Regions from separate parts of the Arthrobacter sp. Hor0625 genome, predicted to be linked through region 3. Evidence: riboswitches for the same ligand, from Rfam matches in the RefSeq annotation. Region 3 holds a riboswitch; each other region holds the start of a gene.

Region 1 (2,256 bases), 730 kb from region 3:
GCACGCCGGCCAGGGCGTGCAGCAGGGTGGATTTGCCCGCGCCGGAGAGGCCCAGCAGCAGGACCCGCTCGCCGGGGCTGATCTCCAGGTCCAGGCCGCTCACCGCGGGCCGGGACCGGCCGGCGTGCCGCCAGCCCCAGCCGCGGGCACTGACCGCCGCGGGCCAGACCTCAGGTGTTGTCATCCGTGCGCGGGGGTTAGGAGAATACCGGTTCCGACGCCGCTTTGCGCGACGCGAAGGAGGCCAGCACCCCGGTCTTGGCCAGGCCGCGGGTGGCCAGCCAGGACAGGCCGCCGGCGATCACGGCGCCGGAGATGGCGCAGAAGATGATGTAGGCCAGCTTGTCCCCGGTCTCGTAGGCGATGTTCCAGCCCCACGGCAGGAAGGAGTCGTTCAGGGCGCAGAACAGCCCGGCGCCGGCGCCGGCCAGCAGCGACACCGGCAGGTTGAACCGCTTGTACAGGAAGGCCGCGAACACCAGCTCGGCTCCGAGTCCCTGGACGAAGCCGGAGAAGAGCACCGAGGCGCCGTACTGCGACCCCATGATCAGCTCGCCCGTGGCGGCAACGGTCTCGCAGAACAGTGCCGCGCCGGGTTTGCGGATGATGAGCATGCCCAGCGCCGCCGGGATCATCCAGCCGCCGGCGTACAGGCCGGTCAGCGGGGGGTAGACCGCGTTGAGCGGCACGGACACCAGGTTCGAGCCCTGGGACCAGGCCCAGAAGATCACGCCGCCGGCCACGGCGATCAGCGCGGCCACCACAATATCGACCACACGCCAGTGGGTCCTGCCGGTGGTGAGTGTCTGCTGTGCAGAAATATCAGTCATGCCATCCTCCTGAGGTACAGGAGGGGAGGGCTTCCGGCGTCGCCGCGGCTTCCGCCACGGGCGCCGGGCACCCTGAGAACTCGACTCCCTTGCGCCGGTACTAACCGGATCAGGTTCGAGGGTCTGCGGCTGTCCGCACTCTCAGCGCCCACCCGCGGTTCCCCGGACTGTTTCCGGTGCCCGACGGCGGCGCTCCCCTGTCGTATCAAATCGCCCGTTGTGGGCTGGCCCAGTTTACACCCGGCAGGGCACGCGCGGAGCGGCCGGTGACCTGCGGATCCGCTTACGGGCTCCAATCCCCGGCTTGGGTGAGATGGACGTTAGCTATGCTGACTCCGAACGGGCTGCCGAACAGCCCACAACTTGGGGGAACACATGGATCGCAAGACGAGGCTATTGGTCGCGGGCGCTGGGATTGCCGGCTTGAGCGCACTGTCCCAACTTCTGTTCGTGATAACCAAACTCCCTGTCATTTTTTGGTCAGATCTTCTGGGCGGAGTCGCCGCAGCCATCGTCACTGCAATTTTCCTGGTCCTTCTCCGTTACCGCCTCCGGCGATCGGCATAGGGGCCTCGTCGGTGCTGACGTGCGACGTTGCCGGGCCGACGCTCAGAGGGTCCCGTATAACCCGCCCGCAATTTGACCGGTGAAGGTGCCCTAAACGCCACACACGGAATGTGTCTCGAAAGCCGAGAGATTCGAGGCAGGTTATGAGACACATCGGCATGGACCCGTCCGTGCGCGGCGAGACCTCAACGTTCAGAGCCTCACGAGCGAATCCAGAAGGGGCCCGCCGGGACCATGGAGAAGTGGGCCCAGATGAAGTCCGGCCCTTAGGGCCAGATCGCGGCATCATAACTATGACGAACTAAGCGTGCAGACCTCTAGAAGACTTCTTGCCGTTTCTCTGGCTACCTTTGAACCACAGTAAGGGCAGTCCAACTCCGCTTCGTTGGCATAGATGATGTTCAAGCAGTTCGCACATTCAACGGCATGAGTCGCCAGGACGTCGCCGATCCTGTCGGAGCTGGATGCGATTACAATTCTCAGATCCGCGAAGCCATAGAGGTTCAACGGTTTAGCCCCTGGATTCGGACGTGTGCCAAGCGGCTTCACCGCCCCGGTTGGAATCCATGCGTTCACCTTGTTGGTGACTCCGGTTGTGCTTATTTTGAAAACACCCGCCGCCTCGGTGAGAGTAAAGCTTGAATTCGCGATTCGAGAAAAGTCGCTTTGGAAGCGGCCGAACTTCTCAAGAGTGCTCTCTTTCGAAAATTCAACGATTCCCCTTGCGAGATTGAACGGGGATATCGCTGCAGCCTCGTTCGGCATCCGCGTGTGTTCTTTTACTATCGATCGGGCCATTCGGATCATGTCACGGGGGGATCCGTGACTTAAGTACACGAGCACCTTGTGAGCATCCAGT
Region 2 (2,256 bases), 470 kb from region 3:
GGTCGAGCGCCGCCGCGAAGCCGCCCTCGGCGGCCTCCGGGCCCCCGTCCCCGTCCCCGCCGGACGCGGGGTGCAGGTGGTGGAAGTGGTGGACGGGTCCGTTGCCGCCCCCGACCTGCAGTTGCCCGGCCTCCCGAAGTGCTCCCAGCAGCCAGGGTTTGACCTCCCGCAGTGCGGCCTCCCAGTTGCCCGTCCGGGCCTGCACCGTGGCGAGGGCCGAGGACAGCGAGCAGCCCGTGCCGTGGCTGTTCCCGGTGGCGATCCGCTCGCCTTCCACCACCACCTGTTCCCGGCCAAGCACTCCCCCGGTGTTGATCAGCGCATCCGGGCAACCGCCGTCGTCGGTCCCGGCGCTGCCCGCCAGGTGGCCACCCTTGACCAGCACCGTCGTCCCGGCGGCGGCTGCGAGCCGTTTGCCCTGCTGCAGCGCACCGGCCCAGTCACTGGCCGCCGGTTCGCCGAGCAGCATGCCCAGTTCGGCCAGGTTGGGGGTGATCAGGTCCGCCAGGGGAAGCAGCGCGCGGAGGGCGGCTTCCGCCGATTCCTGCAGCAGCCGGTCGCCGCTGGTCGCCACCATCACCGGATCCAGGACCACGACGGCGGGCCGGGCCTTCTCCAGCCAGCCGCGCACGGCCTCGATCACGGCGGCGTCGCCCAGCATGCCGATCTTGACGGCGTCGATGGTGATGTCCTCGCTGATGGCCGCCAGTTGGGAGGTCAGGAACGACGCCGGCGGGACGTGCACCGCGCGCACGCCGCGGGTGTTCTGGGCGGTCAGCGCGGTTATGGCGGCCATTCCGTAGCCGCCGTGCGCGGCGATGCTCTTCAGGTCCGCCTGGATGCCGGCGCCGCCGGAAGGATCGGAGCCGGCGATGGCCAGGACCCTCGGGATCCGCCGGGCCTGCGGCGCTTCGGTGGCGGCGCCTCCCCGCCGGTCCGCCGGTGCGGGGGTTGGAAAGGCGGAGGTCAGGGTGGAAGTGGGCGCGGTGGATACAGTCATCTGGACATCCCTTCGCCGGTGCTAACCGGACAGGTTCAACGGGTCTGAATCTCAGCCGGCTCGATGCGCGGCACCCCGTGTCAGTCCACCCAGCCTAGCGCGCGTCGCCGGCCGATATCCCGCGTCCCGCGGCGGGTCCGTGTGCCCGGCGGAACAGCGCTGTTAACGAACCAGCGGGCCCCGCCCGGATCCAACGACATGCGTCGGATCCGGGCGGGGCCCGCGGTGGTTCGTGCCTGCTGCTTCCGGTCGCCTACAGTTCCGAGGCGGGGACGCCGACGCCGAGGATGAGGGGTTCGCTGGCGGCCGGCTTGGCTGCTGCCTGGCTCGGTTCCGGCGCCTTGGCCTCGTGCACCGAGCCGGCCGCAGCCGACGGGGTGGCTTCGCGCTGCTGCACGGAGGTTTCGTTGGCGGCACCCTGCGCGCGGCTGGCGCTGCGGTTACGGCGCACCCGGCGCGGGGCGGTGGTGTCCGCAGCCGCCACGGACGGCTGGGCCGGAGCCTGCCGGACCGGCGCCTGCTGGGCCGGCGCCTGGGCGCGTTCCTGGCGGGCCGGTTCCTGGGCGCGTTCCTGCGTCCGGTCCTGGCGGCCGCGGTCCTGGCGGGCCGGTTCCTGGGCGCGTTCCCGCGTCCGATCCTGGCGGCCGCGGTCCTGACGCGACGGCGCCTGTCCCCGCTCCTGCCGGGACTGGTCCTGCCTGGACTGGTCCTGCCGGACCGGTTCCTGGCCGGCTGCCTGCTCCTCGCGGGCACGCACGCTCGGCGGCTGGATCCGGGCGACCCGGGCCCTGCCCCGGCCGCGGGTGGCACGGGACGGTGCGGCGGCCGGTGCAGCCGCAGATTCCTCGTCCGGCGTGGCTTCGGCGGCCCGGGTGGGGGCAGCCTCGGCGGCGGGAGCCTGCGCCTGGACGGGAGCCGCCCCGGCGGGCTTGCCGGTTTCGGCGTCGCCCAGGTTGGCGAAGGCTTCGGTCAACAGGTCCAGGGTCAGCGCAGGCTGCGTGCTTTCCTGGGCGTGCTCGACGAAGGGCAGGGCTACCTGCTCCCCGCCGAAGGTCAGGACCGCGGCCGGCCGGCCGGCCGCTTCCTCGGTGGAGGCGAGCTCCACGGCGGCGTCGAGCGCCGCCTGCCGCGTTTCGGCGTCGGGCGCTGCCGTTGCCTCGCCGTCGTGCAGGTGCGCGGCGTGCGCTGCGGCGGCGATGTTGGCCAGCGCCGCACGGGTCGCCTCCGCCTTGGCGTGGCGCTCCGCCTCATCCGGT
Region 3 (2,256 bases):
AGCGGATCAGTACCGAACACGCCTTCCTCGCCGGCCTCACCGGCATGGCGGACGCCGCGGCCCTGCCGCCCGCGGCTGCTGAGGGGGCCGCCGCGGACCGGCCGGGGCAGACCACCGGGCCCGGACACGCCCTGTCCGCCGGGATCGCCGCCGAGCTGGCCGCCGCCCACGCCCGCCGGATGTCCGAACTGGGGCTCGCCGGATAGTTCCGCCGGCCAAGCCGGTCAGTGCCCGGGCGCCGCGGCGTCCAGTGCCGCGAGCAGCGCGGCAGCCGCGCCGGCCGGATCGTCAGCCTCGGTAATGGCCCGGACGACCACGATCCGGCGCGCACCGGCGTCGACGACCTGTTCAACATTGCCCAGGTCGATGCCGCCGATCGCGAACCAGGGGACCACCCCGGCGACCCTGCCGGCGTCGGCGGCCTCGGCGCGGCCGATCGCGTCGGCGGCGTACCGCACTAGGTCCAGGCCGACGGCGGCCCTGCCCGGCTTGGTGGGCGTGGCCCAGACCGGTCCGACACAGAAATAGTCCAGCCCGCTCCGGCCCGGGGCGGCGGCGATCGCCGCGTCGACCTGCTCCGGCGTATGGGTGGACATCCCGATGACGGTGGACTTGCCCAGGAAGTCCCGGGCGGCGCCGAAGGGGATGTCCTTCTGCCCAATGTGGAAGACCGGGGCCCCGGCCAGCGACGCCAGGTCCGCACGGTCGTTGACCGCCCAGAGCCGGCCGTGGCGCTGGGCCACGGAGTGCAGAACCTCCAGCAGTTCCAGTTCCTCGGCGGCCTCCAGCGACTTGTCCCTCAGCTGGATGATGTCCACCCCGCCGGCGAAGGCGGCGTCGACGAAGTCCTCGAAGTCACCGCGGTCCTTGCGGGCATCGGTGCACAGGTACAGGCGGGCGGTGGTGTGGACATCCTGGCTCATGGTTCCAGCCTAGTTCCTCTAAACTGGGCGCATACCGCGGGAGCCCGCACAAGCCGTCCACGGGCGGCAGGGCTGAGAGGGCGTCAGAGCCGACCGCTTGACCTGATCCGGTTAGTACCGGCGTAGGGAGGAATCCATGGACACCTCGGCCGTACCGGCTGTGCAGTACGACGTCGCCGTGATCGGCGGGGGAGTGGTGGGGCACGGCATCGCCTGGGAGGCGCGCCGTTCGGGCCGCACCATCGCACTTATCGACGACGCCCCCGGCACCGGAGCCAGCTGGGCCGCCGCCGGCATGCTCGCCCCGGTGAGCGAACTGCACTACCAGGAAGAGGAGCTCCTGGCCCTCATGCTGGAAGCGTCCCGGCTCTGGCCCTCGTTCGCCTCCGCCCTCGATGCCGCCGGCACCGGAGAAGCCGCCGGCACCGGCTACCTCCCGACCCCGACCCTCGCCGTCGGCGCCGACCCGGCGGACCGCCGCGCGCTCGCCGACCTGCGGGCGGTGCAGCGGGCCTGCGGCCTGGCGGTCGAGCCGCTGGGCGTGCGCGAAGCACGCGCACGCGAGCCGCTGCTCAGCCCCGGGATCTCCTGTGCCTTCGAGATTCCCGCCGACCACCAGGTGGATCCGCGCCGGCTCCTGGCCCGGACCGCGTCCCTGCTGGCCGCGGACCGCCACTTCACCGCCATTCGCCGCCGCGCCGCCGGGCTCTTCTGGGACAACGGCCGGGTCGCCGGCGCCGTCCTGGCGGACGGCAGCCAGGTCCGCGCCACCGAAACGATCGTGGCCAACGGCCTGGGAGCCGCGGATCTGCAGGGACTGCCCCCGGGGCTCTCCCTGCCGCTGCGGCCGGTCTACGGGGACATCCTCCGGCTCCGCGTCCCCCCGGCGCTGCGGCCGCTGCTGCGGTGCACGGTGCGGGGACTGGTCCGCGGGGTCCCGGTCTACCTCGTGCCGCGGGAGGACGGCACCGTGGTCATCGGCGCGACCCAGCGTGAGGACGCCCCCGCCCACGCCGGCGCCGTGTCCGCAGGCGGCGTGTACCAGCTGCTGCGCGACGCCCAGCAGCTGCTTCCCGCCGTCGCCGAACTGGAACTGCTCGAGGCCACCGCCCGGGCGCGGCCGGGGACCCCGGACAACGCTCCGCTGCTGGGGCGCGTGGCCGGTCCCGGCGGGGACGAGACCGGCGGGCTGATCATCGCCACCGGCTTCTTCCGGCACGGCGTCCTGCTCACCCCGGCGGCCGCCGCGGTGTGCCGGCAGCTGCTGGACGGCAAGCCGGACCCGCGCTGGGCCGGCTTCCGCCCGGACCGCTTCGCCGCACACCACCAGGAT

What was found. A riboswitch is a leader RNA that binds a small molecule or an ion and turns the genes downstream of it on or off. The one in region 3 is predicted to bind thiamine pyrophosphate.
Region 1: another riboswitch for thiamine pyrophosphate. It lies ahead of ACTWLI_RS07115 (ECF transporter S component); the one in region 3 lies ahead of thiO (glycine oxidase ThiO).
Region 2: another riboswitch for thiamine pyrophosphate. It lies ahead of ACTWLI_RS12730 (bifunctional hydroxymethylpyrimidine kinase/phosphomethylpyrimidine kinase); the one in region 3 lies ahead of thiO (glycine oxidase ThiO).

Annotation. Positions count from the first base shown of each region.
Region 1 is NZ_CP199586.1:1,561,933-1,564,188, reverse strand. It holds gene ACTWLI_RS07120 (ABC transporter ATP-binding protein) at 1-184, opposite strand, end outside; gene ACTWLI_RS07115 (ECF transporter S component) at 198-830, opposite strand; TPP riboswitch at 899-1,039, opposite strand; gene ACTWLI_RS07110 (P-loop ATPase, Sll1717 family) at 1,689-2,256, opposite strand, start outside.
Region 2 is NZ_CP199586.1:2,760,407-2,762,662, reverse strand. It holds gene ACTWLI_RS12730 (bifunctional hydroxymethylpyrimidine kinase/phosphomethylpyrimidine kinase) at 1-1,000, opposite strand, end outside; TPP riboswitch at 991-1,088, opposite strand; gene ACTWLI_RS12725 (Rne/Rng family ribonuclease) at 1,254-2,256, opposite strand, start outside.
Region 3 is NZ_CP199586.1:2,294,965-2,297,220, forward strand. It holds gene ACTWLI_RS10635 (ferritin-like fold-containing protein) at 1-206, shown strand, start outside; gene thiE (thiamine phosphate synthase) at 225-923, opposite strand; TPP riboswitch at 950-1,069, shown strand; gene thiO (glycine oxidase ThiO) at 1,060-2,256, shown strand, end outside.